DNA from 3 places in the Mycolicibacterium pulveris genome. Region 3 is predicted to be linked to each of the others. Evidence: predicted binding sites of a transcription regulator. Region 3 holds the regulator's gene; each other region holds the start of a gene.
The links. Region 3 encodes LexA, which represses DNA repair genes until DNA is damaged. Its sites were predicted from a motif close to CGAACANNTGTTCG; they were not measured.

Region 1 (9,744 bases), 5.3 Mb from region 3:
CGCTGACTTCGGCGCCGCTACAGCGTCACAGCGAACGCCAGCAACACGACGGCGAGCAGCGGGAAGAGGCCTTGGGTGACCGCGGCGCGCGCCTTGTCCGGCGACGACAGCAACAGCACCAGCGCGGCGGCCAGCATCGACCCGGTGCCTGCGAAGATCAGCGCGATGCCCACCCAGTTGTATCCGATGCCACCGACGACGATTCCGGTCAGCGTGATGACCGCCAGGAACAGGTTGTAGAAGCCCTGGTTGAACGCCAATTCCTGGGTGGCGAGCGCTTGTTCTTCGGACAAACCGAATGTCGCCCTGGTGCGGGCCGACGTCCAGGTGAACGACTCCATCACCCAGATGTAGACGTGCAGCAGCGCCGCGAGACCGGCGAAGAACAGCGCGACGAAACCCATCACACCCCGACGCTTTCCACGCGCACGACCGGCGGCAGCGCCAGCATGAGCACACCGGTCAACGCCAGCCACACCACGGTGCTGTAGGCGCCGGGCAGCCCGATCCAGGTGTGCAGCAGCGCGGGCACGCCGAGCACACCGAGCGCCGCCGACCACTTCGGCAGCACCGCGGTGCGCCAGACGACGTAAGCCGTCGCGAAAATCGCTGCCGCAGCGCCGAGTTGGCTGTAGTGGTAGAGCCACACCGCCAGCCCGAGGAACGGCTGCGCGTACTCGACGACGGTCAGGTCGTCGAACTGCACGACGGCCGCGGGCACCGCCACTTCGGCGGCCAGGCCCGCGGCCGTCAACGCGATGAACACCGAGGCGCCGATGACCGCGGTGTAGACCGCGCCCGTGGCCCCGGCGGCTGACCGAAGCGTCGCCGAGAGGACCCCGAAGAACAGCATGCCGAAGACGATGTGCACCACCGGCAAGGTGCCGTTGGCGGTGAGAAACGATGCGGCGCTGTCGAAATAGGATCGCACACCGCCGGTGTCGCCGGGCGCCTCGGGGGATCCGACGAGGTAGGCGGGCACGATCGCGGCCGCCGAGGCAAGTCCGCACAGCCCGCCGACCCGTATTGTTCCGCTGCCCATCGGAATTCTCCTTATTCGAACAGGCCCGGCTGACCCAATCCGCTGACCCTGGTGGGCGGGGTCATCCCCAGGTGCGTCCACGCCTGCGGGGTGGCCACCCGCCCGCGCGGGGTGCGCGCGATCATGCCCGCCCGCACCAGGAACGGTTCACACACCTCCTCGACGGTGGTGGCCTCCTCCCCCACCGCGACGGCCAGCGTCGACACCCCGACCGGGCCGCCGCCGAAACTTCTTGTGAGCGCGGACAACACCGCCCGGTCGAGCCGATCGAGACCGAGCTCGTCGACGTCGTACACCTCCAACGCCGCCTTGGCGATATCTCGGGTGATGACCCCGTCGGCCCGTACCTCGGCGTAGTCACGAACCCGGCGCAGCAACCGGTTGGCGATGCGTGGTGTCCCGCGGGAACGCCGGGCGATCTCGGCGCCGGCGTCGGCGCCCAGCTCGATGCCCAGGATGCCGGCCGAGCGCATCAGCACCTGTTCCAGTTCGGCCGGCTCGTAGAAGTCCATGTGGGCGGTGAAACCGAACCGGTCGCGCAGCGGGCCGGTCAGCGCCCCGGAGCGGGTGGTCGCCCCGACCAGCGTGAACGGCGCGACCTCCAGCGGAATCGACGTCGCCCCAGGGCCTTTGCCGACCACGACGTCGACGCGGAAGTCCTCCATCGCCAGATACAGCATCTCCTCGGCGGGCCGGGCGATGCGGTGGATCTCGTCGATGAACAGCACGTCGTGCTCGACGAGGTTGGACAGCATCGCCGCCAGGTCGCCGGCCCGCTCGAGCGCGGGGCCGGAGGTGACCCGCAGCGACGAACCGAGTTCGGCGGCGATGATCATCGCCAGCGACGTCTTGCCCAGCCCGGGAGGCCCGGACAGCAGGATGTGATCGGGTGTGCCGCCGCGGTTCTTGGCGCCTTCGATGACCAACTGCAGCTGTTCGCGCACCCGCGGTTGACCGATGAACTCGCCGAGCGAGCGCGGCCGCAGGCTGGCGTCGATGTCGCCCTCCCCGACGGTCAGCGCCGGCGACACCTCCCGCTCGTCGGGGTCCTCGGGTTCGTCGAACCGGCTCACTTCTTACCTAGCATCGACAGCGCCGCGCGCAGCGCGCTCGCCTGGGTGGCTTCGGGGTCGTTGGCCAGCACCTTGTCGGTGGCCTCCTCGGCATGCTTGGCGGCAAAACCAAGGCCCACAAGGGCTTCCACCACCGGGCCGCGCACCGAGTGGCCGTTCACCGCGGCAGCGCCCGTCGGGGTGATCGCACCCATCTTGTCGCGCAGGCTGAGCACCATCAGCTCCGCGGTCTTCTTGCCCACCTTGGGAATTCGTGTCAGCGCGGTGATGTCGCTCTCGGCGATGGCCTGGCGCAGGGTGGGGCCGTCGTACATGGCCAGCGCACCCAGCGCGATGCTGGGTCCGATCCCGGACACGCCGAGCAGCGTCAGGAACAGGTCGCGGGCGTCGCCGTCGGGGAAGCCGTACAGCGTCATCGAGTCCTCGCGCACGATCATCGCCGTGATCAGCCGTGCTTCGCTGCCGCGGCGCAGCGTGGCCAGCGCGGACGGGGTCGCCATCACCTTGTAGCCCACCCCGGCCGCCTCGATGACGACGTGGTCGAGGGCGATGTGGAGGACCTCGCCGCGAATGGATGCGATCATCGTGCTGCCTTCACCTTGGCCCGCTGGGCGGCCTGCTGGGCCTTTAACCTCGCGGTGTACTTGCGTTTCTGCTCGGCGGCCAGCGCTTCGGCGGCGGCCATCCGGGCGATCATCGGGGCGCGCCAGCAGTGGCAGATGGCCAGGGCCAACGCGTCGGCGGCGTCCGCGGGCGTCGGCTTGGTCTGCAGCGCGAGGATTCGGGTGACCATCGCGGTGACCTGAGCTTTGTCGGCATTGCCGTTGCCGGTGACGGCGGCCTTGACCTCGCTGGGCGTGTGGAAGTGCACGTCGATGTCGCGTTTGGCCGCCGCCAGCGCGATGACCCCGCCGGCCTGCGCGGTGCCCATCACGGTCGACACGTTCTGCTGGGAGAACACCCGCTCGATGGCGATGACGTCGGGTTTGTGGGTGTCCATCCAGTGCTCGACGGCGTCGCTGATGGTGAGCAGCCGGTGGTGCAGCGCCTGGTCCGAGGGGGTGCGCACGACGTCCACGTCCAGCGCGATGACTTGCCTGCCCTTGCCGCTCTCGATGACCGAAAGGCCGCAACGCGTCAACCCGGGATCGACGCCCATCACCCGCACGGCCGCTCCTTCTGTGAACACTTGTTCGAGAGCTTAGCGGGAGAAGTCGACACCGCCGGGCAGGACACGCTCGGGGCCTCCGCCCCTCTCGCCCAAACGGACATACGGGCGGAAAAGTGCGAGCAAATCCCGCCAAAACGTCGGTCTCGGCGCGGGAACGCTAGGAGTCAGTCCTCGCTGTCGAGCTGGGCCGCGACGTCGTCGGGGATGTCCATGTTGGTGTAGACCTCCTGCACGTCGTCGAGCTCTTCGAGCGCGTCGACCAGCTTGATGATCTTGCGCGCACCTTCGAGGTCGACGGGCACGCTCACCGAGGGTTCAAAGCCGGCCTCCGCCGACTCGTAGTCGATCCCGGCCTCCTGCAGCGCGGTGCGCACCGCGACCAGATCGCCGGGCTCAGAGATCACCTGGAAGCTGTCGCCGAGGTCGTTGACCTCCTCCGCGCCGGCCTCGAGCACCGCGGTCAGCACGTCGTCCTCGCTCAGGCCGTCCTTGTCGAGGGTGACCACGCCCTTGCGGGAGAACAGATAGGCCACCGACCCGGGGTCGGCCATGTTGCCGCCGTTGCGGGTCATCGCGACCCGGACCTCGCTGGCCGCGCGGTTGCGGTTGTCGGTGAGGCACTCGATCAGCACCGCGACGCCGTTGGGGCCGTAGCCCTCGTAGGTGATGTTCTGGTATTCGGCGCCGCCGGCTTCCTCCCCCGCGCCGCGGCGACGGGCCCGCTCAATGTTGTCGTTGGGGACCGAGTTTTTCTTCGCCTTCTGGATCGCGTCGTACAGCGTCGGGTTGCCGGCCGGGTCACCGCCGCCGACCCGCGCCGCCACCTCGACGTTCTTGATCAGTTTGGCGAACATCTTGCCGCGGCGGGCGTCGATGACGGCTTTCTTGTGCTTGGTGGTGGCCCACTTGGAATGGCCGCTCATTCAGGTCGTACCTCTTTCGTGCGCGCTTTTCTGCGCCAAGTTTTCATGCGTTGAGTCCGCCCGACGAGTCTACGTGGGACTTTGATGCGTCACCGCACAGCGTCGGGCGGCGTCATCGCGACGATTCGGTAGTAGACGGCGGCGGGCCAGCCGATGTGGCCGGAGATGTGCACCTGGATCCACGTCGGCGCACCCGACGGATCGTCGGTGAATGCGGCAACGGCGTCGACGATCGCCGCCGTCTCGCCGCCGGCGCGAAGCGCCACCGACGTGGTCAGCGTCGCGTTCCCGAGCGCGCCTCGGGCATACGGCAGACGGTCGGGGACGAAGAATGACGCCTGAAAGCTGGGCACCCGGACGCCCTTGGGCGCGTTCGGCGCTCTGCGCAACGTCAGCCCGCTGACCTAGGGCTTGCCGTGGAACCAGACTGTGCCGGTGTAGTCGGTGCGGCGGGCCTCGCCGCCGCCGGGCAACCGCACCAGCGTGTCGACGCGCGGTTGCGGTTCCACCTCGATGAGGGTCACCAACGCATCCGATCACACCTGTGGGCGTTTGCCCATCCGGTTTCACATCGATCTTACTCAGCAGTAAGATAACCGCATGTCGTTCTCATTGGAGCTCTCCCCCGACCTCATCCACGTCCGGGACTGGGTGCATGACTTCGCCGCCGACGTGATCCGACCGGCCGCTGCCGAGTGGGACGAACGCGAAGAGACACCGTGGCCGATCATTCAGGAAGCCGCCAAGGTGGGCATCTACTCCATGGAGTTCTTCGCCGAGCAGTCCGCGGAGCCGTCCGGCCTGGGCATGTTGACCGCGTTCGAGGAGATGTTCTGGGGCGACGCCGGTATCGCGCTGTCGATCATGGGTACCGGGCTGGCCGCGGCCTCCCTAGCCGCCAACGGCACCCCGGAGCAGATCGGCGAATGGGTGCCGCAGATGTTCGGCACGGTCAACGACCCCAAGGTCGCCGCGTTCTGTTCGTCGGAACCGGGCGCCGGGTCCGACGTCGGCGCCATTCTCACCCGTGCCCGCTACGACGAGGCCACCGACGAATGGGTGCTCAACGGCACCAAGACCTGGGCCACCAACGGGGGTATCGCCGAGGTGCACGTCGTCGTGGCCTCGGTGTATCCCGAGCTCGGCACCCGTGGGCAGGCCACCTTCATCATTCCGCCCGACACCCCCGGCTTCCGGCAGGGCCAGAAGTTCCGCAAGCACGGCATCCGGGCGTCGCACACCGCCGAGGTGGTGCTCGACGACGTGCGCATCCCGGGCAGGCTCATCGTCGGCGGCCGCGAGAAGTTCGAGGAACGCATCGCACGCGTCCGCGAGGGCAAGAGCGCGAAGAGCCAGGCCGCGCTGGCCACCTTCGAGCGCACCCGCCCGACCGTCGGCGCGATGGCCGTCGGCGTCGCCCGCGCGGCCTACGAGTATGCGCTGGAGTACGCGTTGCAGCGCGAGCAGTTCGGCCGCAAGATCGCCGAATTCCAAGCCATCGCTTTCAAATTGGCCGACATGAAGGCGCGCATCGACGCGTCGCGGCTGCTGGTGTGGCGGGCGGGCTGGATGGCCCGCAACGGCAAGGCGTTCGACAACGCCGAGGGCTCGATGGCCAAGCTGGTGGCCAGTGAGACCGCGGTGTATGTCACCGATGAGGCGATCCAGATTCTCGGCGGCAACGGCTACACCCGCGATTACCCGGTCGAGCGGATGCACCGCGACGCGAAGATCTTCACGATCTTCGAGGGCACCAGCGAGATCCAGCGCCTGGTGATCGGCCGCGCGGTCACCGGGTTGCCGCTGCGCTGACCGGCGATTTCGGCGCGCTGACAGCCCGTCACGGGGCATAAGCGCGCCGAAATCACTCAGGAGAGCAGGTCGACGAACAGTTTGTGGATGCGGCGGTCGCCGGTCATCTCCGGATGAAACGCCGTCGCGAGGCTACGGTCCTGCCGCACCGCGACGACGTGGCCCGCCGCCTCGGCGAGCACCTGCACGCCCGGCCCGACGCGCTCCACCCACGGCGCCCGGATGAACACCGCGTGCACCGGCCCGTCGAGCCCTTCGAACGCGATGTCGCCCTCGAACGAATCAATTTGACGACCAAAAGCGTTGCGCCGCACGGTCATATCGATCGCCTCCAATGGTGTGGCCTCGCGTCCGGCCGCGCCCGCGTCCAGGATCTCCGACGCCAGCAGGATCATGCCCGCACAGGATCCGTAGGCCGGCATCCCCTCGGCTAGCCGGGCGCGCAGCGGTTCGAGCAGCTCGAGCTCGCGCAGCAGATGGCTCATCGTGGTGGACTCCCCGCCCGGAATCACCAGCGCGTCCACCCGTTCCAGCTCGCGCAGACGCCGCACGGTCGACGCCTCGGCGCCGGCTTCGCGCAGCGCCGCGAGGTGCTCGCGGGTGTCGCCCTGCAGTGCGAGCACGCCGACGTGCGGCGTGCTCATGGCGTGTAGTCGCGCTTGTAGCGGGTCAGCCCCTCCTGCATCACCGCGGCCACCATCTCGCCGTACTGGTTGAAGATCTTGCCCTGGCACAGTGACCGTCCGCCCGAGGCCGACGGCGACGACTGGTCGTAGAGCAGCCACTCGTCGGCCCGGAACGGACGCATGAACCACATGGCGTGGTCCAGCGAGGCGACCTGTAGATGCTTGCGCACCTCGGGGTAGTTCACCTGCGCCGAACCGAGCAGGGTGAGGTCGCTCATGTAGGCCAGCGCGCAGATGTGCAGCACGCGGTCGTCGGGCAGCGGATCACGGTGGCGGAACCACACCTGCTGCTGGGACGCCTTGCCGGGCAACAGCGTGAGCTGATCGCGCGGAACGAGGCGCACGTCCCACTCGGCGAACTGCGCGAACCCCGCGTCGTCGAACGCGCCCTGGGAGATGAAGTTGGGCAGGTCGTCGGGCGGCGGCGCAGCGGGCGCGGTGTCCTGGTGCTCGATGCCGCTCTGGTCGGTCTGAAACGACGCCGACATCGAGAAGATGGTCTCGCCGTGCTGGATGGCGTTGACGCGGCGGGTGACGAACGAGCCACCGTCGCGCAGCCGTTCGACGATGTAGACCGACGGGGCGCGGGCGTCACCCGGCCGCAGGAAGTAGCCGTGCAGGGAGTGCACCTCAAACCGCGGATCCACGGTGCGCACCGCCGAGACCAGCGACTGGCCGGCCACGTGTCCGCCGAATGTCCGTTGGAAGTAACCGGATTCGGGGCTGAAGACACCGCCGCGGTAGATGTTGACCTCGAGCTGCTCGAGGTCGAGGATCTGTTCGATCGACACGAGATGTGTTTACCAGCCGCGTTCGGCGAGCCGATGCGGGGCCGCAACGTCCTCGACGTTGATGCCGACCATCGGCTCCCCGAGCCCGCGTGACACCTTTGCCAGCACGTCAGGGTCGTCGTAGAAGGTGGTGGCCTTGACGATCGCGGCGGCGCGGGCCGCCGGGTCGCCGGACTTGAAGATGCCGGAGCCGACGAACACGCCCTCGGCGCCGAGCTGCATCATCATGGCCGCGTCGGCCGGGGTGGCGATGCCGCCCGCGGTGAACAACGTCACCGGCAGCTTCCCGGCGCGCGCCACCTCGACGACCAGATCGTAGGGAGCCTGCAATTCCTTTGCGGCGACATACAATTCGTCTTCGGACATCGACGTCAGACGTCGGATCTCGCCGCCGATCTGACGCATGTGGGTGGTCGCGTTGGAGACGTCGCCGGTGCCGGCCTCGCCCTTGGAGCGGATCATCGCCGCGCCCTCGGTGATGCGGCGCAGCGCTTCGCCGAGGTTGGTCGCACCGCACACGAACGGCACGGTGAACTTCCACTTGTCGATGTGGTGGGTGTAGTCGGCGGGGGTGAGCACCTCGGACTCGTCGATGTAGTCGACGCCGAGGCTCTGCAGGATCTGCGCCTCGACGAAATGACCGATGCGGACCTTAGCCATCACCGGGATCGTGACCGCCGAGATGATGCCCTCGATGAGATCAGGATCACTCATCCGCGCGACCCCGCCCTGGGCCCGGATGTCGGCAGGGACGCGTTCGAGCGCCATCACGGCCACCGCGCCCGCCCCCTCGGCGATGCGCGCCTGCTCGGGGGTGACCACGTCCATGATCACGCCGCCCTTGAGCATTTCGGCCATGCCGCGCTTGACTCGTGCGGTGCCGGTCTGCGACACGGACCCGTCGTTCGCCGCGGTTTCCACTGCTATCTCCTCCAGATCGCTACTGATCCACTGTAATGGCGGCCGCAAATGCGTTTATTCCGCAGCATCAGCGGATCGATTGCAGCTGCCGTCGCGGCACGATGTCCCGCGCGTCGGCCAGCTCGTCGGCCAGTTCGTTGGCCTGAGCCAGCAGCTCGGCGAGTTGCACGGGATACACAGCTTCCCCGCTGGCGACCAACTCTTGGATCATTGTCTCATCGCACCAGCGATACCCGTGAATGTAGGACCGCTCCAGACCGGTCCGGCCGGCCGGCGAGGGTTCGAAACGGCGGGTGCGGTGCACGAAGAACATCTCCTCGCTGCGGATCACCGACCCGTTGAAGTCGATCACCGCGTCGCGCCGCCACACGGGCCCGATCATCTGGTCGGGGTCGACCCGCAGCCCGGTTTCTTCTTCCACTTCGCGCGCCGCGGCCTCGTGCAGCGTCTCACCTTGTTGTACGGCGCCGCCGACCGTGAACCACCAGCGCGGCGCCGGGTCTCCGTCAGCGCTGGCGAACGCCGGGTCCGATCCGCTCAACAGCAGCACCGCACCGGTGTCGTCCAGCAGCACGACGCGCGCCGAAAGACGCCGACTCACTCCCAGCGCGGTGTCGGCTCGTTCGGCGATCTCGAAATATGTTGGCAGCGCGGCGGTTCCGCCCAGTCTTAGCGCCCGCACCGCGGGGCGTTCGCGCAGCGCGAGGGTGTCGCGGACGGCATCGTTGTGGAAGCGGCGCGCCAACAGCACCCGCGCCTCCGCCTCGGCGAGTTCGGCGACCAGTGCGACGGGCACCGACGCCGGGTCCACCATCGCCAGCGCCGCGGACAGCTCGTTCTCGGCGGCCTCGCGCGTCGACCGGGGAGCACGTTCGGCCGCGTCGGCCAGCGCCGCCAGCCGCTTGCCCTGTGGCCCGCCGCCATAGGCGTCGGCGGCCACCGCACGGGCGACGACGGCCCGTCGCGCCAGCGCCCCGTCCAGGACCTGCCAGGACAGGTCGTAGCGCACATGCAGGCGGTCGAGCCGGTTGGCCGTCTGCAGCGCCCATCCGCCGATCGCGAGCAACACCACGACCAGGACCGCGAGCGCGATGACCACGACCCAGGTGATGGTCAACTCGCCACCTGCACCTTGACCCCCGCCCCAGCGACGGTCTCGTAGACCCGCATGATCTGGCGGGCCACCACCGACCAGTCGTAGCGCCGGACCGCATCCGATGCCGCCTCGATGTAGCGCTCACGCAGGATGTCGTTCTCCAGCATCTCGATCAGGCCCTCGGCGAGCGCGGCGGAGTCGTCGACGGGCACCAGCCGGCCGACCGCGC
Region 2 (9,744 bases), 1.9 Mb from region 3:
GTCATGCACAAGCTGTTGCGCCGGTTTCGATGGACCGTGCCCGGGAACTACCGCGTCCCGCTGACGTGGGGCACCGGCCCCACCCCCGCCGACGAGCTGCCGATCGATCTCGAAACCATCTGAGCATCAACTCATTTCGAAGCCGCCGAACAACACAGCGGCCAGGCCGAGTGCGACGACGATGTTGACGACGGTCGCCGAGGCGAACAGCGCGATCGGGCGCCAGCCCGCCTCCTTCAGTCCCTTCAGCGAGAACTCCAGGCCGATCGCCACGAACGCGAAGATCAGGAACCAGGTGCGCAGGTCGTTGACCGTCGAGATGGCCGCCTTGCCGTCCGAAACCCACTGCAGATACAGCGTTCCGATGATCGATGCGGCGATGAAGCCCAGCACGAACTTGGGGAAGCGTGCCCAGAACTGGCCGAGCGTCGGACGCGCCTGTTCGCTGGTTTTCCGTTCGACCTTCAAAGCGAAATAGGCCGTCAACGCGATCGCCACCACCCCGATCAACGCGTTCTGGGTGGTCTTCACGATCGTGGCGATCTGCAGCGCGTCCTCGCCCGCGATCGCGCCGGCCGCGGCGACGGCGGCGGTGGTGTCGATGTTGCCGCCGACCCAGGCGCCGGTGACCGCGTCCGAGAGGTTCAACACGTCGGCGAGCCAGGGCAGCAGGAAGATCGACGGCAGCGCGAACGCGATCACCAGCGACGCGGCATAGGCCAGCTGCTCACGCTTGGCCTGCACCGCGCCCGCGGCCGCGATCGCCGCGCTGACCCCGCAGATCGACACCGCCGACGCCAGCAGCGCCCGCAGCTTGTCTTCGAGCTTGAGCACGCCGCCCAGCCACCACGTGAAGGTGAACACGATCGAGATCAGCAGCAGCGCCTGCACGATCGCCGGACCGGCGGCGGTCAGGAGCACCTTCAAGTTGATGGACGCACCGAGCAGCACCAGCCCTGTCTTGATGAAGAACTCCGTGCGAAAGCCTTGCGCAAGCACGTCGCGCAGCGCCAGCCTGGAGAGCACGAAGTTGCCGATCAGACCCAAAGCGATTGCGTAAACCGGGAACTCGATCGATTTCGCCACTCGTTCGAACGCGGTGCCATCGGCCCACTGTGGAACACCGGCCTCCAGAAATCTGGTCGCGGCACCGAGAACGACGACCACGAGCACGCCGGCGACCGCGTACCCGATACCAGTGGAGCGGGTATCCGACTCGGTCTGGGTGTTCTGTTGCTGCTGCTGCGTCACGGGATCACGCCGCTCGGGATCGCGCCGACGAGCACGAGGGCCAGCAGCGTGAGGCCGACGATGACGGCGAGCCAATCCTCATTCATGGTCGGACAATATTGCCGCCGGTCGCCGCTCTCAACGGTTGCGATCAGCGCGAATCGAAACTCAGAGGATCACGTTGGTGCCGCCGAGCGGCGCGGCTTCGCCCGAGGAGGTGATGACATCGCCGCGCTTGATCTGGTCCTTGTCGATGGATTTCATCAGCACGCCGACGTTCTCGCCGGCGGTGGCCTCGTCGAGCCGTTTGCGGAACTTCTCGATCGCGTCCACGGTGACGGCGGGCCCGCCGTTGATGTGGATGGTGTCGCCGATCCGAAGCGTGCCGCTCTCCACCCGGCCGGTCGCGACGACTCCCCGGTTGCGGATGTGGAACACGTCCTCGACGGTCATCCGGAACGTCACTGGTGGGCCAACCGCTTGTTGATCAACCGCGTCAGCCAGGCGGGTGAGAACCGGGACCCCGTCGTAAGCACCTTGGTCTGGGTACCGACGGGGAAGTGCACCTGATGGAGGGCGCGGCGCAGCACGGAGGGTTCCACCGCCGCGGCGATGGCGTCGGCGACATCCTGCGCGCTGAGCCGGATGCCGAGCGAGTCGGTGGTCCCGGTCTTGATGCTGTCGGTCATCGCGGTCTGCACGTAGAGCGGCCACATCGCGATGACCCGGATGCCGTAGCGGTTCCATTCGATGTCCAGCGCCTCGGTGATGCCGCGAACGAAGAATTTGGTCGCGCTGTAGTTGGCGAGCTCGGCCTGCCCGTAGATCGCCGACGCGGAGGATAGGTTGACGACGATGGAGTTCGGCGTCTTGCGCAGATAGGGAAACGCCGCGTACAGCCCGTTGACCACCCCTTTGGCGTTGATGTCGATCTCCCGGTGATGGCCGGCGATGTCAAGTTCCTCGAACCGTCCGGCGCGCAGGATGCCCGCGTTGTTGATCATCACGTCGAGCCGGTCGCCCGCCGCCTTGGCGAAGTCGCCGACGCGCTGGGCCATTTCGTCGGCGTCGGTGACGTCGAGGTAGCCGGTGTGCGCGACGGCGCCGAGCCGCTCGATCTCGTCGGCCAGCGTCTTGAGGCCGACCTCGTCGATGTCGTAGCCGCCGACGGTGAAGCCCTTCCGAGCGAAGGTGAGCGCCGTCGCCCGGCCGATTCCTGCAGCAGCGCCGGTGATGAACACCGACTTTCCTGATGTGGTCATGACAGAGGGATACCCTTTTCGTGCAAGTCGACTGGGTGATTGTGTCAGCTCAACGCCAGCGCCACACCCAGTCCGATCATCGTCACCGCGATCAGCCCGTCAAGTGCGCGCCAGAGCGACGGGTTCGCGAACAGCCCGGCGAGTCGCCGCGCGCCCAGCCCGAGGCCGGCGAACCAGACCGCGCTCGCGGTGACCGCGCCGACTCCGAACAGCCAGCGGCCCTCGCGGTGCTCGTTGGCCAGCACGCCGAGCAGCACGACGGTGTCGAGGTAGACATGCGGGTTGAGCCAGGTCAGTGCCGCGCAGGTGAGCAGCACCTCGGCCAGCCTGGCTGGGGCCTGTTTCGACGGTGTCAGCGTCGACGGTCGCACGGCCCGACGCGCAGCGAGCAGCCCGTATCCGAACAGAAACACCGCGCCGCCGAACTTGACGACGTCCAGCACGCCGGGGTGGGCGCTGATCAGCATGCCGAAGCCGGCGATACCCGCCGCGATCAGCACGATGTCGGAGGCGGTGCACAGCGCCACCACCGCCAGCACGTGCTCACGGCGGATCCCCTGGCGCAGCACGAACGCGTTCTGGGCGCCGATCGCGGCGATCAGCGTGAAGCAGGCGACGAAGCCGACGACCAGAGGTGAACCCATGGCGTCGACGTTATGGATCGCGCGGGGCTGAGTACAGCTAATGATTCTGTAGGAACATTAGAAGAACTGATGCAGTCAGCTGGCGCGGTGAGTTGGGTGGGCCGCGGGAGTCCAACCACTAGTCGGCAACCAGACAGGAGTAACGCGTGGGTCAGCTGCTCAGAGTCCAGAACTTCAACGTGTCGCGGGACGGTTTTGGCGCCGGTGTCAACCAGACGTTCGAGCGCCCGTTCGGCCACGCCGACCCCGGTGAAATGTTCGCATGGGCCGGAGCGACGGCGAGCTGGCCCAACCGCACCGAGCCGGGCGGCAGCCGCGGACTCGACGACTACTTCACCCGCGACTTCGCCCATGACATCGGTGCAGAGATCATGGGACGCAACAAGTTCGGGCCGCAGCGCGGACCGTGGCAAGACTATGAATGGCAGGGCTGGTGGGGTGATGAGCCGCCGTTCCACACCCCGGTCTTCGTGATGACCCACCATGAGCGTCCGTCGTTCACCCTGTCGGATACCACCTTTCATTTCGTCAACGCCGATCCGGCCACCGTCCTCAAGCGGGCGCGAGCGGCTGCGCAAGGCAAGGACGTTCGGCTCGGTGGTGGCGCGGATGTCATCCGTCAGTTCCTCGCCGCAGACCTGGTCGACACCCTGCACGTGGCGGTGTCGCAGGTTGAGCTCGGCGCCGGATCACGCCTCTGGGAGTCACCCGACGAGCTGGACGACCGGTTCCACCACGAGGTGGTGCCCAGCGCGAGCGGCGTCGTGCACCACCTGTTCTGGCGGTGACGGCCTCACGTGTGTGACCGGCTATGCGGCGTCGGGTTCGGGCGGTGGGATGGGCCGTCGATGATGTCGGTTGGCGCGGGGTTGACGCCGGGGGTCGACGGTTTTCGGTGGATACCAAAGGGTTTGGCCTAGGGTCTCTTCGTCGTAGCGACGTCTGGCCTGCCACTCCTCGTCGGATGGCCCGCTGTTTTGGTGGTCGGCCCCGCACGCGAGGGTGAGGCGGTCGATGTCGGTGCTGCCCTGTTGGTTCCATTCGATGAGGTGATGCACATCGGCGTGGTAACCGGGTTGATCGCAGCCGGGCATGGTGCAGCCACCGTCGATGGCGTGTAGCACGATGCGCTGATCGGCCGACGCCAGGCGTTTGGAGCGGCCCAAGAACAGTGGTCGCCCACAGCTGGCGTCATAGATGTAGAGGTAGTGGTGGGCGTGGGCGGCCATCCGGATCGCGGTTTCCATCGGCACCGTCGATCCGCCGCCGGTCATCGCGATTCCGGCGGCGGCTTCCAGTTGTTGCAAGGTCATGGTGACGATCGCGGTGACCGGCAGCCCGCGATGTTGACCCAGCTGCCCGCTGGCAAGCAGCGCGCGCAGGGCCGCCTTGATCGCGTCGTGGTTGCGTTGGCCGGTGGTGCGGGTGTCGGTGGCGGCGGCCATCGGGTCCGGATCGCCGTCGACGATCGGGACCGGATCGGCGGAGTTACACATCCCGGGCCGGGCCAGTTTGGCCAGCAGGATCTCCAGGTAGGCGCGGGCTTCGGGATCCACGCAGAACCGGCCGCGGCTCATCCCGTCGGCGTCTTGCGGGCCCAGCACGAACTCGCTGCGCGCCTTTCGGCTGCGTTCGCGGGTGACCGGATCGTCGTGCGTGGCGTCGTAGTCGGCCAGCAGCAGCGCGGCGTCGCGGCGCAGCACTTCGGGCCGCTCGGTCACCGCGACCCCGGTCAACTCCAGGTCTAAGCGCGCCCGATCGTCGGCGGTGGCGGTGTCCGGCAGTTTGGCGATCGTCTCGCGGGTGATCCGCACGTGCTCGGCGCCGATCAGCCCGTGACGGGCCGCGGCGGCGGTCTCGACCAGCACCGGCTCGGCGGCGTGGAGATCGGCGGCCACCGCGACACGCGCACCGGCGTCATTGGCGGAGATGTGCAGCAGGTTGGCGAGATGATCACGCAGCCGACCCACCCGCACAGGCCACTGCTTGCGCAGCCCGTTGATGGCGTCGTAGCCGACGGCGGTGAGCCGGCGCTGCGCGGACTCCAGATCACACAGCACCGAATCGAGCACCTCGGGCGGCAGGTCGGCGAGCGGCAGCTCGGACAGTTCGGCCACCGCGGCGTGCAGGCGGGTCTGCACAACCGCCACACCGTCGACGTCGGCCGCCACCGCCACCACCTCCTGAATCGAAACTATGTTCGAAGATTAGTCGAGGGGTCCGACATTGATTCCGATAAGCGGGTTCGGGTGAGGATGGTCTTGCCCGTTCGCCGCCGGTGATGACTCGTCGTCCGACTGACGCCCTGCTGGGTTGTCTTCCAATTGATCTGTCTCACCGGCGACGTGCAGGCAAGCACTACCGACAGCCCTGGTAGGGCGGACATGACTTAATCAGGAGCCTGTCCGCTGCCTCATCAATGTCTTGTCTGCCCGCCCTACCGGGTTGTCACCCATCGCACGGTTGATTGCACGGAGAGGACATGACCATCGTGACATCCCCCCGTCGAGTCGTCATCGGCATCGACACCCACCTCGACACCATCCACCTCGGCGCGATTACCGACACCGGCCAGTTGCTCGGCGATGCCGAGTCGCCACCACCCCGACCGGCTACTGGGCCGCGATCTGTTGGGCCCGCAGTTTCGGCGACGTGGTGAGCGTCGGGGTGGAGGGCACCAGTTCTTACGGTGCGGGAATTACACACGCGTTGCAGGACAACGGCATCCACGCGGTTGAGGTCAACCGGCCTGATCGGTCCGCCCGACGCCGCCAAGGTAAATCCGACCCCCTCGATGCTTACAGCGCCGCCCGCGCGGTGTTGGCTGGGCACGGACTGGCCGTCCCCAAAGATGCTCACACCGGTGCGCTCAAAGCCCTGCTGATCGCCCGCCGCGGAGCGATCAAGGCCCGCACCGCAGCGATCAACCAGATCAAAGACCTGCTCGTGACCGCCCCGGCCGAGCTACGCGAGCGCCACCGCCGCTATCCCACCACCCTGCGGCTGGTCGAGGCGCTGGGCCGCTGCCGCCCGAGTGCGCACGATGATCCCACCGCGGTGTCGGTGTTGATCGCCTGCAAAGCGTTGGCGCAGCGCATCGAGTTCCTCGAACGCCAGGACCGCGAGTTGACCGCCGAGATCGACACCCTGACCACCACCCTTAACCCCGCGCTGCGCGCCGCTTACGGGGTCGGGCCCGACACCGCCGCCCAACTGCTCATCACCGCAGGCACCAACGCCCACCGGCTCCGTTCCGAGGCGGCGTTTGCGATGCTCGCCGGTGCCGCACCAATCCCGGCCTCGTCGGGTAAGACCAGCCGCCACCGACTCTCCCGTGGCGGGGACCGCGCCGCCAACAACGCTCTGCACCGCATCGCCGTGGTCCGTTGGTCCCACGACCCCCGCACCCGCGACTACGTCGCCCGCCAACTCACTGCCGGCCGGTCCAAAAAAGACATCCTGCGCCTGCTCAAACGCGCCATCGCCCGCGAAATGTTCAAACACCTCACCGCACCCTGCCCCATCGACGACTACAGCGACCTGCGCCCCACCCGCCAAGCCCGAAACATCACCCTCGCCACTGTCGCCGAACACTTCGGCGTCTGGCCCAACGACATCTCCCGACTCGAACGCGGTCTCAGACGCGACGACAACCTCGCAGCCGCCTACCGCACCTGGCTAAACACCCACTACATCGACGCCGCTTGACTCATAACAGAGATAGGAGCATCAAGAGGGATTCGTCAGATGCTCAGGTGCCGGTAGCGCTGCAGCTGACGCATACCCGCGGCGGGCACCGGCCCGTCCTGCCGGCGCAGCGCGGCGTCGATGGCTGCGCGCACGTCGTCGACGTCGATCGAGGTTCCGATCGCGACCAGGCTGTTAATTCGGGCCGGCTTGGGGGCGGTCGCGACGTGTATGGAGGTGCCGACGACGTTGACGACGTAGCTGCGCGCCCGTGTGCCAGAGCGAACGGTGACGACGCCCTTGAGCCGGTACACGCCGGCCGGCGGCTTTTCCAGCAGGTCGAGGAGCGCGCCGGGGTCGATGCATCCCTCGCTGGTTACGGTGACCGAATCGGCGTGAACGTGGTGGTGCGCGTCGGGGACCAGCAGCTCGCGAAACGACAACTGCCCGGTGTCCTCGTTGGTGTCTGCGACGTCGTACAGCAACGCTGGGTCTACCCGCCCGGTGACCGCGCCGACCAGATGCACCTCCGGATTGCGTTCGCGCACCCGGCTTTCGATCCGCTGGAGAACCTTGTCCCTGCTGTCCGAGGGGATCTGGTCGAGCTTGTTGACCACGACCAGCGAGGCCGCACCGTATCGCGCCGGGGCAGTGCTGCCGTCATCGACGGTGTCGAAGTGGGTGGCAGCGTCGATGACGTCGACGATGCCGCCCGGCCGGATCCGTTCGACCCCGCTGAACCGGATGATCCGCGATATCGCCACCGGGTCGGCCAGGCCGCTGGCCTCGACGATGATGGCGTCCAGGCCCAGCCGGGGATCGGCGAGCTTGGCCAATGCGTCGTCTAGCCCGCCGTCGTCGGGTAGACAGCAGATGCAGCCGCCCGCGATCGACGCCGGTTCGTCGACCTGGCCGGTCACCAGCGCGGCGTCGACGTTGAGCTCACCAAAGTCGTTGATGACGACGCCGATTCGCGCACCCGGCTGCCGAAGTACATGGTTGAGCAGCGTTGTCTTGCCCGCGCCGAGATAGCCGGTCAACGCGATGACGGGTATCGCTCCCACTGTGCTCCTTCCCTTCGGCCGACGTCAGTGTAGGGGGCCACGCGGGCACGGGACAGCGCTAAAGAAATCGCCACAACATTAGAATCGTTAATGTGCGCATCGACGGCCAGCAGCTCGCGGCGTACGCCGCGGTGATCGAGCACGGATCGTTCGACGCCGCCGCTGCGCGGTTGCATATCACCCCCTCGGCGGTCAGCCAGCGCATCAAGACCCTCGAGCAGCGGGTAGGGCAGGTGCTGGTGGTGCGCGAAAAGCCTTGCGTCGCCACCCCGGCTGGGGTGCCACTGTTGCGCCTGGCGGCGCAGACCGCGCTGTTGGAGGCCGAGGCGCTCGGCGAGATGGCGGGCGGAACGGGCAGTGCGCCGCGAATCGCGATGGCGGTCAACGCCGATTCGATGGCCACCTGGTTCACCGCGGTGTTCGACGCCCTCGACGACGTGTTGTTCGACATCCGCATCGAGGACCAGGACCACTCGGCGCGGCTGCTTCGCGAGGGCGTCGTGATGGGCGCGGTGACCACCGAACGCATACCGGTGTCGGGATGCCGGGTGCAACCCCTGGGGGTGATGCGCTACCTTCCGGTCGCCAGCCCGGGTTACCGCGACCGGTACCTGCCCGACGGGTTCACCGCCGCGGCGGCGGCCCAGGCTCCGTCCCTGGCGTGGAACCGCGACGACGCTCTGCAGGACATGCTGGTGCGCAAGGCGTTTCGTCGCGACATCGCCCGGCCGCAGCACTACGTGCCGACGGCGGAGGGCTTCGGCGCGGCGGTCCTGGCCGGCCTGGGCTGGGGCATGTTCCCCGAGGCGCTGGCCCAGCCACACCTGGACGATGGCTCGTTCGTACGGATCACGAAGGCGCACCTGGATGTTCCGCTGTTCTGGCAGTGCTGGAAACTGGACAGCCCGATCGTCGCCCGGATCACCCAGGCCGTCACCGCCGCGGCCGGCTGAACACTCCCGCGCGGACGCGGATCACCCGACGCGCACCTCGTCACCGGCGCTGACGGTACCGACGGCGACCACCTCGGCGTAAACCCCGGCGCAGGGCAGCTTCCCCGAGTCGGGAACCTCGATGCGATTGCGCTCCAGCAGGTACCGCACCGCGTCCGGAAGTCGTTCGGCGTCACCATGTCTGAGAGTGGGGACAGCGCAGCGGGAGGTTGGGCGGGTGACGCGCAACGTGACGTCTCCGAGACGCATCTCGGTTCCCACCCAGTCGTTCTCCCCGAATGGGGCGAACCCGTCGGACATGTCGATGACGACGTTCGGCCGGTATCGGATCGCCTCCGCGACGCCGACACCGATCGCGTCGAGTGTGGTCGTGGTGATCAAGTGCACCGGGGAATGGTCGACGAAGGCACCGCCCGGCGCCGCCTTGCCGAGTTCGAGCAGCACGGGATCGAACTCGGCGTCGATGCCGTGCGCCAGCACCTCGAGCGGGTCGGACCGCTCCAGCGTCGCGCCCGCAGTGCGCTCGCCGCCGAGATGCACCCGACGCCCGAGCAGTTGCGACAGCGGTTCGGCCGCTTCGGTGACCGGCACGCTGCGGCCGTCCGGCAGCGTCACCACGACAGCACCGCCGTCACTTGTCGCCGCCGCGCATTGCAGCAGCGCGCTCCACCGTCGGGGATGTTTGGCAGTGGCCACCCGCCCGGTTTCGTCGTCGATGACGGCGTACTGTCGGTCGCCGTCCACGCCCACGGGTCCGACGCGGATCGAGTCGCGTCGTTCACCGAGCATCGACTTGACCGGGTAGCGCTGCAGCATGGCCACATGTCCGACCATGGCGCTCAACGGACTTCGGTCTCTTCGCTACGGTTCGCCGTGAGGTAGTCCAGCAGCCCGGTGATCTCCA
Region 3 (9,744 bases):
TGGCCGAGCTCATCGTTCCGACCGACACCGCGGTGGACGTGACAATTCCTTATGACCGAGGCGATCTCGTGAACAAGGTGCACGCCGACGGTCGGATCGACACCACCGAGCACACCGCGGTCGGCACGAGAATCAAGGCACGCGTGCCGATCTCGTTGGCGGCGAGCCTGCGCGAGTACGCCACCGTCTGACGACGGCATACGCACAAGAAAGGGACGCGAGGGGCTGACGGCCCCGCGCGTCCCTTCTCTTGTTTTCGGGTTTGGTCGCTACCGCTGCTCGGCCTCTTGGCGCTTCTCAGCGGTCTTGGCTGCGGCGCGCGCACTTTCGGCTTCGGCTTCCTTCTGCGCGGCGTTGCGCTGAGCGTCGGCCTTGTCCTGCTGTGCCTGGCCTTCGCGGTACAGATCGTCGCGGCCGGCGACGGCCCCCGCGACCTCTTTGGCCTTGCCCTTGACGCCTTCCACGACGCCTTTGATGGCTTCCTCGGGTCCGCTGTTGTTCTTCTCCGACATTCTGTTTCCTCCCGGTGGGCTTCGGTGTGACGCCTTGTTTCCCGTTTCGGGGGGTTTGCTAAACCCGGAGTGTGCGAGGTCACGTCGCCCGGGGTGCGCTCGCCGATTTCTGCGACAGGGTCGCGGACCGTCGCGACGCACAGCCCTGGTGCAGATTTCGGCGGCTCGGAGACGCGCGGCCGCCTCGTTTACGCCCAACCATCCGGTTGGGCGGGGTAGATTGACGTCGTAGAAATTGCCGTTCGGAGGTGTCCCATGGCCGGCGTCGTCCAATACGAACGAACCCTCTTCGATGCCGAACACGAACTGTTCCGCGAGTCGTACCGAGCGTTTCTGGAGCGCCACGTCGCACCGCATCACGAGCAGTGGGAGAAGGACAAGATCGTCGACCGCGACGTCTGGTTGGAGGCCGGCAAACAGGGCTTCCTCGGCATGGCGGTGCCCGAGGAGTACGGGGGCGGCGGCAACCCCGACTACCGCTACAACATGGTGGTCGTCGAGGAGACCACCGCCGGCGGCTACAGCGGTCTGGGTTTCGGCCTGCACAACGACGTGGTGGCCCCGTACCTGATCAACCTGGCCAACGAGGAGCAGAAGCGGCGATGGCTACCGCAGTTCTGCACCGGCGAGATCATCACAGCGATCGCGATGACCGAGCCGGGCACCGGCAGTGACCTGCAGGGCATCAAGACCCGCGCCGTCAGAGACGGTGACCACTACGTCCTCAACGGCGCCAAGACGTTCATCACCAACGGCATCAACGCCGACATGGTGATCGTGGCCGCGTGCACCGATCCGGAAAAGGGCGCCCAGGGATTCTCGTTGCTGGTCGTTGAACGCGGCATGGCGGGATTCGAGCGCGGCCGCAAACTCGACAAAATCGGGCTGGACGCTCAGGACACCGCGGAATTGTCGTTCACCGACGTCAGGGTGCCGGTGGAAAACCTGCTCGGTGAGGAGGGCCAAGGCTTCATCTACCTGATGCAGAACCTGCCGCAGGAGCGCATCGGCATCGCGGTGATGGCCGCTACGGCAATGGAGTCGACGCTGGAGCTCACCCTGCAATATGCCAAGGAGCGCAAGGCATTCGGCCGCCCGATCGGCAGCCACCAAAACAGCAGGTTCCTTCTCGCGGAGCTTGCGACCGAAGCCACGGCGGTGCGGATCATGGTCGACGAGTTCGTCCGACTTCACTTGTCCGGCAAGCTCACTGCCGAGCAGGCCGCAATGGCGAAATGGTATTCGACTGAGAAGCAGGTGTATTTGGTCGACCGGTGTCTGCAATTGCACGGCGGTTACGGTTATATGCGGGAATACCCGGTTGCTCGCGCGTATCTGGACTCTCGGGTGCAGACCATTTACGGCGGCACGACCGAGATCATGAAGGAAATCATCGGTCGCAGCCTTGGCGTGTAATTGACGCCGAATCGGGGCTGTGGCCTCGGTGGATAGCTGTGCTTATCGCTCTGTGCGGGTGATTTTTCGATGATCTCCAATCGGACACGGCGGGCGGGGTGTTCGGAACTTTCGCGTGTCGGCAGGTATTTTCTCTCGAAGGTCAGCTTGTTTCTTGGTTGTTGACGCCAATTGACGGCGCGGTCCGAATCAAGAATTACGCGCCGACCGCGGGAGGATCGGATGAGCGGGCACGGGACCCGGGGTAAGAGACGGATCGGCTCCTTGATCGTCGGGCTGTTGTCGATGACGGCGATGGTGCTGACGGCCCCGGTCGCGGTGGCCCAGCCAGAGGTGGAAGCCAACAACGCGATCACCGCGGCATGGGAGGCCACCGGCGGCGACGGCGGTGCGCTCGGGCCGAGGCAAGGTGAGGTATACGCCGTCGGCGACGGCTTCGCCCAGGACTTCGCCGGCGGCAAGATGTTCTTCACCCCGGATACCGGGGCGCATTTCATGCAGGGCGCGATTCTGGAGAAGTACGAGTCGCTGGGCGGGCCGGCCGACAGCGACCTGGGGTTCCCCACCATCGACGAAGGTCCGGGGCGCGCACCCGGCAGCCGCAACTCCACGTTCAGCGCCAGCGACAACCCGGTGATCTTCTGGACCCCCGACACCGGCGCCCGAGTCGTCCGTGGGCCGATCAACGCGGCGTGGGACCAGCTCGGTGGATCGTCGGGGGCGCTCGGGGTGCCTGCCGAGGACGAGCGGTATCAGGGCAGCGTCGTCAGCCAGCGCTTCACCGGCGGAGAGCTGTCCTACGACACGAAGACCAAGACGTTCACCACCGTGCCTCCGGAACTGGCCGGCCAATTGCAGGGCCTGGAGGTCCCCGATGACCCGGTCGCGGCCATCAACGCGGCGAGGCGCGCGGCGGGCGGAACGATGGGACCGCTCGGCGCCGCGGAAGGCCCTCCGTACTCGATCGGGGCCGACGGGCTCGGCCAGAACTTCGCCGGCGGAAAGATCTTCTACTCCCCGGACACCGGCGCCAACGTGCTCACCGGTCAGGTGCTCGACAAATACGAGAGCGTCGGGGGACCCGAGGGCGATCTCGGCTTCCCGGTCACCGGTGAGGTGGACGGCGGCATCACCAACAGCCGGATGAGCACGTTCGCCGCCGAGGACAAGCCGGTCATCTTCTGGACGCCGGACTACGGCGCGGTGATCGTGCGCGGCGCGATGAACGCGGCGTGGGACAAACTCGACGCCGCGGAGGGACCGCTCGGGGCGCCCATGACCGATCAGACCGAGAAGGGCGACGTCGTCACCCAGCGGTTCAGCGGCGGCGTCATCTCCTGGGACCGGTCGGCGAACACCTTCAAGACCGACCCGGCCAACCTGGCCTCGGAGCTGGCCGGCCTGGAGGTGCCGGGTCAGGACGCGCCCGCCTCGCCTGGAGCGCAGGGCGCCGACGGTGACGACGGCAAGGGTCTTCAGTGGAGCTGGTGGTGGCTGCTCGCCATCGTGCCCGCACTGATCCTGATCGGCTTGGTGGCCTTCGCGGCGATGCGCACTCGCCGCGGCCGCGCACCGGGCCATGACGGGTTCGAGGACGGCGGCGTTCACGACGACGGCCGGTACGAGGATGGCCGCTACGAGGACGGCCGCTACGACGACGAGGACCGGATCGGCGCCGAGGAGAACGCGGCGCCCGCGTTCGGCGCCGGCCCGGGCGCCCCGGAGCCCGGGGTGTTCGGCGACGACTACGACGCGGCCCTGTTCGGGGACCGTTACGCGCGTGAGGGAATCGGCCCGCTGTCCTCGACAACCGAGCAAGCGACCAGTCCCGAGCCGGTATCGAGCCCGTGGGAAGCGCCGCCGGCCGATGACATCGACGCCGCAGCCGAGGGCGAGGCCGACATCGAACAGGACGAACAGCCGGTGGCAGAGCTGGACGAGGAAGACCCCGACGATGTTGACACCGCGCCGACCCGGGTGCCCACCGCCACCGAGGTCGAACGCAGCGCGTTGACCGACACCGGCAGGCACGCGCGCATCGAGCCCGACGAACCCGAGCCTGCGCAGCCGGCGTTTCGGCTATCGCTCGACAGCTCCGGTGAGGCCCCGGAGGGCTATCCGATCAAGGCAGACACCAAGTCCGGCCGGTACTGGGTGCCCGGCAGCACACACTACGAGGAGGCGCAGGCCGAAATCTGGTTCACCACCGAGGAATTCGCCCGCGCGAACGGATTCGTGCGCGCCGACTAGGGTCGAGCGCAGCGTTCCGGTCAAACCTTGCGAATCACGGTGACGACCTTGCCGAGCACGGCCGCCTCGTTGCCGGGAATCGGATCGAACGCCGGATTGTGCGGCATCAACCACACCTGACCGCCGGTCCGCTTGAACGTCTTGACCGTCGCTTCGCCGTCGATCATCGCCGCGACGATATCCCCGTTTTCGGCGACGTTCTGCTGACGAACCACCACCCAGTCCCCGTCGCAGATCGCCGCGTCCACCATCGACTCACCGACGACCTTGAGCAGGAACAGCGATCCCTCGCCGACGAGCTCGCGCGGCAGCGGGAACACATCCTCGACGGCCTCCTCGGCCAAAATGGGTCCGCCCGCCGCGATCCGGCCCAGCACCGGAACGAACGTCGGCTCCGGTAGCGCGTCGGACCCTGCCACATCGGTGACCGGGGACGTCACGTTGTCGTCGACTCCGCGTACGTCGACCGCCCTGGGCCGGTTGGGGTCGCGGCGCAGGTAGCCCTTGCGCTCCAGCGTGCGCAGCTGGTGGGCCACCGAGGACGTCGACGTCAAGCCGACCGCATCACCGATCTCCCGGATGCTCGGGGGGTACCCGCGGCTGGTGACCGATGCGCGGATGACCTCGAGGATGGTGCGCTGACGCTCGGTCAAACCCGTATCAGGGTGTCGGCGCCCGCCGGTACTTGCCGTCCCGCCCGGGGAATCGCTGCTGGAATCCATGGCGCCGAATGTAACGCGCTGACAGGGATTAATCAAACATGTGTTCGACGCGTGTCGCGGCTCGGCTCGGCGGCGGTTCCGGCGCCGGGAGATGTCGGTGGGCCCCGATAGTGTTTTGCAACAGTTCGATCACACGTTCTATTCATCGAACATGTGATCGACTATCTTCGAACACAGGAGCGAAAAAGCGGACCGGAAGGCAGGAAGATGACGATCATCGAGACCCCGAAGATTCAGGCGTCACCCGTGGTCAGGCCGGGGATCCGGCCGTCCGGTGCGCGGCGCGGGCCGGCGACCCGACGTCCGGGCGGCGCGCGGATCAGATACCGCGGCACCGGTGTCGTGATGTCGCGGGCACCGCACCGGCGGCGTCCGATCACCCCGGCCACCACGGTCCTTCTTTCCCTGGTGGCGGCGGCCATCACGGTATGGCTGGGCCTGGTCGCCCAGTTCGGCGGCGTGGTCGGAAACACCGCCGCGGTGCCGGAACGGCTCGCCGTGGTCCAGGTGCACACGGGGGAGACGCTGACCCAGGTGGCCCAGCGGGTCGCCCCCGACGCGCCCGTCGGGGCGGTGGCGGAGCGGATCCGCGAACTCAACGAATTGGACTCCGCCGCGCTGCACGCCGGGCAGACGCTCATCGCCCCGGTCGGCTGACGGCATCGTGGCCGGGGAAAAGCCGTGCAGCACACCGATGTTCATCGATATCGCGACGCGGTACGCCCAGATCACCCCGATGCTGGGCTGTCGGGGCACGACGCAGGTACCCTCAAAGTCGTCCCAGGTAGTCGTGTATTGGCGTGGCGAAGGAGCGGTGATGCACTGTCCGTTCTGTCGTCATCCCGATTCGCGTGTGGTCGATTCCCGCGAGACCGACGAAGGCCAGGCCATTCGGCGCCGCCGATCGTGCCCGGAGTGCGGCAGGCGCTTCACCACGGTGGAGACCGCCGTGCTCGCGGTGGTCAAGCGCAGCGGCGTCACCGAGCCGTTCAGCCGCGAAAAGGTCATCAGCGGGGTCCGGCGCGCCTGCCAGGGCCGACAGGTCGACGATGACGCGCTGAACCTGCTCGCGCAGCAGGTCGAGGACACCGTGCGGGCGGCCGGGTCACCGGAGGTGCCCAGCCACGACGTCGGGTTGGCCATCCTGGGCCCGCTGCGAGAACTCGACGAGGTGGCGTATCTGCGGTTCGCCTCCGTCTACCGGGGGTTCAGTTCAGCGGAGGACTTCGAGCGGGAGATCGAGGCGCTGCGCGCGCTTCGCAAGGCTCCGCAGCCCTCCGCCGGCTGACGGTTTCAGTCGATCTGGCGGACGCCGTCGTCGACGACGCGCCCGGATATGCGCACCCAGCCCTCAGCGCTCCACCGGGTGAAGATCTCCGAACCCTTGCCCTGCACGATGGTCAGGTCGCGGCTGAGGTAGTCGGTCATGCGCACCGCGGCGGACCCGGTGGCCTCGTCCTCTGGCACGCCTAGATCGGTCGCGAACATCCGCGACCGCACCACCCCCTTCTCCCGGTCGATCCATGCCCACAGGTAGTGGTTGACGTCGTCGGGGTAGTCGGCGGGGTCGGCGGCGAGCACCTCCTCGGCGGAGGTGAGGTCGTGAATGGCGAACTCCGGAGCCCACTCCGACCGTGCGCTGACACAGGTCAGCCCGTCCTCGTCGGCCACCTGGACGATGCCGGCCGGCACCTGCAGCGTGTGCACCGGCGTGCCCTGCTCCCGCAGCCACCACGCGGCGCCGACGGTCGGATGCCCCGCAAAGGACAACTCGACGGCAGGGGTGTAGATCCGGGCGTGTGCGGTGTTGGTTCCCGGCTGCGGGCGATCGACGAACACCGTTTCGCTGTAACCCAATTGGGTCGCGATCCGTTGCCGATCGCCCGGGTCCACAGTGCTGGCGTCGACGACACCGAGCGGGTTTCCGTGCTTGCCGTCCTGGTCGGTGAAAACGCGCAACACTGTCACGTCGATGGCCATGCGCCGATGCTACTTTGTGCGCGCCCGGGGCCGGCGCGGCGCCGACTCAGGTGGCGCTGCGCTCGTCGGTGCCCATCGCGTCGAGCACCGCGACCCGGGTGTCGGCCGGGCCGGAGATGGTGCCCTCGCTGGTACCGGCCCGCAACAGACCGCGCAGGAACGCGGGGTCGTAGGCCGACGGTTCGGTGGAATCGATGAACTTCTCGACGGCCTCGACGAACCTGTCGGGGTCATCGTGGAACGGGAAATGGCTGGACCCTTCGAAGATCTCCAACACCGAACCGGGCATCGCGGCGTGGGCGAGCAGGGCGTGGCTCACCGGAATCACCGAGTCGTCTGTGCCCCAAATCAATTGCACTGGCATCGATTGGGTCAGATAGCAGCGATCGAGCATGGTGACGACCTGACCGCGCCAGTCGACCACCGCGCGCAGCGTGCGGGTGAACGCCGACGACGCCGTCGGCTCGGGCAGATCCGCCAGGATGCGCAGCATGTTGGGGATGTCGCGGCCCAGGCCGGTCGAGCCGAACAGCGCTCCAGCCGCCCGGCCCACCGCCTGGATCGTGGGCAGCACCAGGGGCAGGCGAAGCAACCCCAGCGCTTCGCCCGCCATCGGCAGGGAGGCGAACCGCAGCGCCACGTTGACGTCCTTGGTGACCCCGCCGGCGGCCACGAGGATCAGCCTCTCGACGAGCTGGGGGTACTGGTAGGCGAACTGCATCGCGACCCCGCCGCCGAGTGAGTGTCCGATGACGGTCACGCGCTCGATGTCGAGCACGCTGAGCAGGTCGCGCATGCCGTTGGCGTAGGCCGCCACCGAATAGTCCGCGCGCGGCTTGTCGGACTTGCCGTGCCCGAGCAGGTCAGGAGCGACGACGGTGAACCGTTGGGCCAGCTTGGGCTGCACCGCGCTCCACGTGGTGGAGTTGTCGCCGATGCCGTGGATCAGCAGAACCGCCGGTCCCGATCCGGCGACGCGAAATGCCCGCCGATATCCGTGAATGGTGCGGTATTTCAGCGATGGCGTCAGCTCCCGCACCGAGCGCAGGTTGGGCTTTCGAGCGGCCATTGCGACAACTTAGCTGGCCGCCGCCGACGGCGCTATCGGAAGTCGTCGCCGTCGCGGAACGGATCCTTGGATTTGTCGCCGGCCTGCTGGGCGAGGAACCGTTCGAACTCGGCGCCGAGCTCGTCGCCGCTGGGCAGGTCTTCGTCGTGTGCCAGCAGCGACCGGTTCTCCTGGGCCGCGACGAACGCGTCGTACTGACGCTCCAACGCGGTCACCACCTGCGCGACCTCGGCGCTGCCCTCGACTTGCTCGTTGATCTTGGTCAGCACCTCGGCGCCCGCCTTGGCGAGCTCGTCCAGCGGGATCTCCAGCGAGCCGCTCCGTGCGACCTCGGCCAGCAGCGCTTCGGCGGCCGGGGGATAGGCCGTCTGCGCCAGGTAGTGCGGGACGTGCACGGTGAACCCGACCGCCTCGTGACCGTGCTGGGCCATCCGGAACTCCAGGAGGTTCGACACGCTGGCGGGCACGTGCACCTCGCCCACCCACGGCTGGTGGTCGGCGATCAGCTCCTTGTCGCTGGAATGCGCGGTGAGCGTGATCGGCCGCGTGTGGGGGACGGCCATCGGGATGGTGCCCAGCCCGATCACCCGGCGCACCCCGAGCCGCTCGGCCAGCAGCCGCACCGCGGTGACGAACCGCTCCCAGCGCAGGTCCGGCTCCAGCCCGGCGAGCAGCAGAAACGGGGTGCCGACGCTGTCGTGCAGCGCGTAGAGGTTGAGCTCGGGGTCCTCGTAGCTGGTGAAGTGGTCGGTCTTGAAGGTCATCAGCGGACGGCGGGAGCGGTAGTCCAGCAGCTCGTCGATCGCGAACGACGCCACCAACTCGGTGTCGAGGGTGTTCTTGAGGTGCTGCGCGGCCAGCCGGATCGCGTGTCCGGCGTCGGAAAAGCCCTCGAGGGCGTGAATCATCACCGGACCACGGCCGTCCGCAGCGGACAGCTTGGGCGCCGGGAACTCCAGCTCGTACATGCCGGTCGGCTCCGGCTGGTACTGCTGTTCGGGACTTCCTGGACTCTCTGTCATGCTCTCGTCTCCTCACCGCGGTGCCAAGACATTAACGCTTCCTATCGTGACAACTAACTTCTGCCACGTTGCGTTCCCGTTGCGCGCCCTTCCATTCAGGCGCGGAAGTGGTTCAACGCCCACAACTTGTTCATCACGTCCAGCGCGGCGACCTTGTAGGCCTCCGAAAACGTCGGATAGTTGAACACCGCGTCCACGAGGTATTCCACCGTGCCGCCGCAGCCCATCACCGCCTGGCCGATGTGCACCATCTCGGTGGCGCTGGTGCCGAAGATGTGCACTCCCAGCAGCTTGAGGTCGTCGGTGGAGACCAGCAGTTTGAGCATGCCGTAGGAGTCGCCCGCGATCTGCCCGCGCGCCAATTCGCGGTAGCGCGCCACCCCCACCTCGTAGGGGACGGCGTTTCTGGTCAGTTCCACCTCGGTGGCACCGACGTAGGACACCTCGGGAATGCAGTAGATGCCGATCGGCTGCAGGTCGGTCATGCCCTTCGCGGGCTCGCCGAACGCGTGACACGCGGCCAGCCTGCCCTGGTCCATCGAGGTGGCGGCCAGCGCCGGGAAGCCGATCACGTCGCCGACGGCGTAGATGTGGTCCACTTTGGTCTGGTAGTTGCTGTCGACGTGAATACGGCCGCGCTCGTCGGTCTCCAGCCCGGCGTTGCCCAAATCGAGGTGATCGGTCTGGCCCTGCCTGCCCGCGGAGTACATCACCGTCTCCGCCGGGATCTGCTTGCCGCTGGCCAAGGTGGTGACCGTGCCCGCGGAGCCGAC

Region 1: ruvC (crossover junction endodeoxyribonuclease RuvC) is a predicted target of LexA. The motif match lies at 3,298-3,311, and genes of this name have one in related genera.
Region 2: G6N28_RS09940 (HNH endonuclease signature motif containing protein) is a predicted target of LexA. The motif match lies at 5,326-5,339, and genes of this name have one in related genera.

The regions. Positions count from the first base shown of each region.
Region 1 covers NZ_AP022599.1:5,425,794-5,435,537, forward strand. Annotated here, with positions in the region: gene G6N28_RS26295 (maleylpyruvate isomerase N-terminal domain-containing protein) at 1-6, shown strand, start outside; gene G6N28_RS26300 (DUF1304 domain-containing protein) at 18-404, opposite strand; gene G6N28_RS26305 (hypothetical protein) at 404-1,042, opposite strand; gene ruvB (Holliday junction branch migration DNA helicase RuvB) at 1,054-2,115, opposite strand; gene ruvA (Holliday junction branch migration protein RuvA) at 2,112-2,699, opposite strand; gene ruvC (crossover junction endodeoxyribonuclease RuvC) at 2,696-3,283, opposite strand; gene G6N28_RS26325 (YebC/PmpR family DNA-binding transcriptional regulator) at 3,451-4,209, opposite strand; gene G6N28_RS27245 (hypothetical protein) at 4,299-4,562, opposite strand; gene G6N28_RS26335 (acyl-CoA dehydrogenase family protein) at 4,810-6,021, shown strand; gene pdxT (pyridoxal 5'-phosphate synthase glutaminase subunit PdxT) at 6,078-6,665, opposite strand; gene tesB (acyl-CoA thioesterase II) at 6,662-7,498, opposite strand; gene pdxS (pyridoxal 5'-phosphate synthase lyase subunit PdxS) at 7,508-8,419, opposite strand; gene G6N28_RS26355 (NUDIX hydrolase) at 8,487-9,530, opposite strand; gene G6N28_RS26360 (glycosyltransferase family 4 protein) at 9,533-9,744, opposite strand, start outside.
Region 2 covers NZ_AP022599.1:2,042,012-2,051,755, reverse strand. Annotated here, with positions in the region: gene G6N28_RS09970 (cytochrome P450) at 1-123, shown strand, start outside; gene G6N28_RS09965 (YeiH family protein) at 127-1,251, opposite strand; gene G6N28_RS09960 (EF-Tu/IF-2/RF-3 family GTPase) at 1,399-1,683, opposite strand; gene G6N28_RS09955 (SDR family oxidoreductase) at 1,692-2,492, opposite strand; gene lysE (L-lysine exporter) at 2,537-3,136, opposite strand; gene G6N28_RS09945 (dihydrofolate reductase family protein) at 3,283-3,924, shown strand; gene G6N28_RS09940 (HNH endonuclease signature motif containing protein) at 3,946-5,307, opposite strand; gene G6N28_RS27040 (hypothetical protein) at 5,619-5,795, shown strand; gene G6N28_RS09935 (transposase) at 5,762-6,844, shown strand; gene G6N28_RS09930 (CobW family GTP-binding protein) at 6,880-7,887, opposite strand; gene G6N28_RS09925 (LysR family transcriptional regulator ArgP) at 7,980-8,840, shown strand; gene G6N28_RS09920 (MOSC domain-containing protein) at 8,862-9,674, opposite strand; gene G6N28_RS09915 (STAS domain-containing protein) at 9,680-9,744, opposite strand, start outside.
Region 3 covers NZ_AP022599.1:93,725-103,468, reverse strand. Annotated here, with positions in the region: gene hflX (GTPase HflX) at 1-191, shown strand, start outside; gene mbp1 (microaggregate-binding protein 1) at 270-512, opposite strand; gene G6N28_RS00680 (acyl-CoA dehydrogenase family protein) at 768-1,928, shown strand; gene G6N28_RS00675 (LGFP repeat-containing protein) at 2,151-4,178, shown strand; gene lexA (transcriptional repressor LexA) at 4,199-4,900, opposite strand; gene G6N28_RS00665 (LysM peptidoglycan-binding domain-containing protein) at 5,108-5,557, shown strand; gene nrdR (transcriptional regulator NrdR) at 5,718-6,188, shown strand; gene G6N28_RS00655 (PhzF family protein) at 6,194-6,880, opposite strand; gene G6N28_RS00650 (alpha/beta fold hydrolase) at 6,927-7,949, opposite strand; gene G6N28_RS00645 (proteasome assembly chaperone family protein) at 7,982-8,971, opposite strand; gene sthA (Si-specific NAD(P)(+) transhydrogenase) at 9,067-9,744, opposite strand, start outside.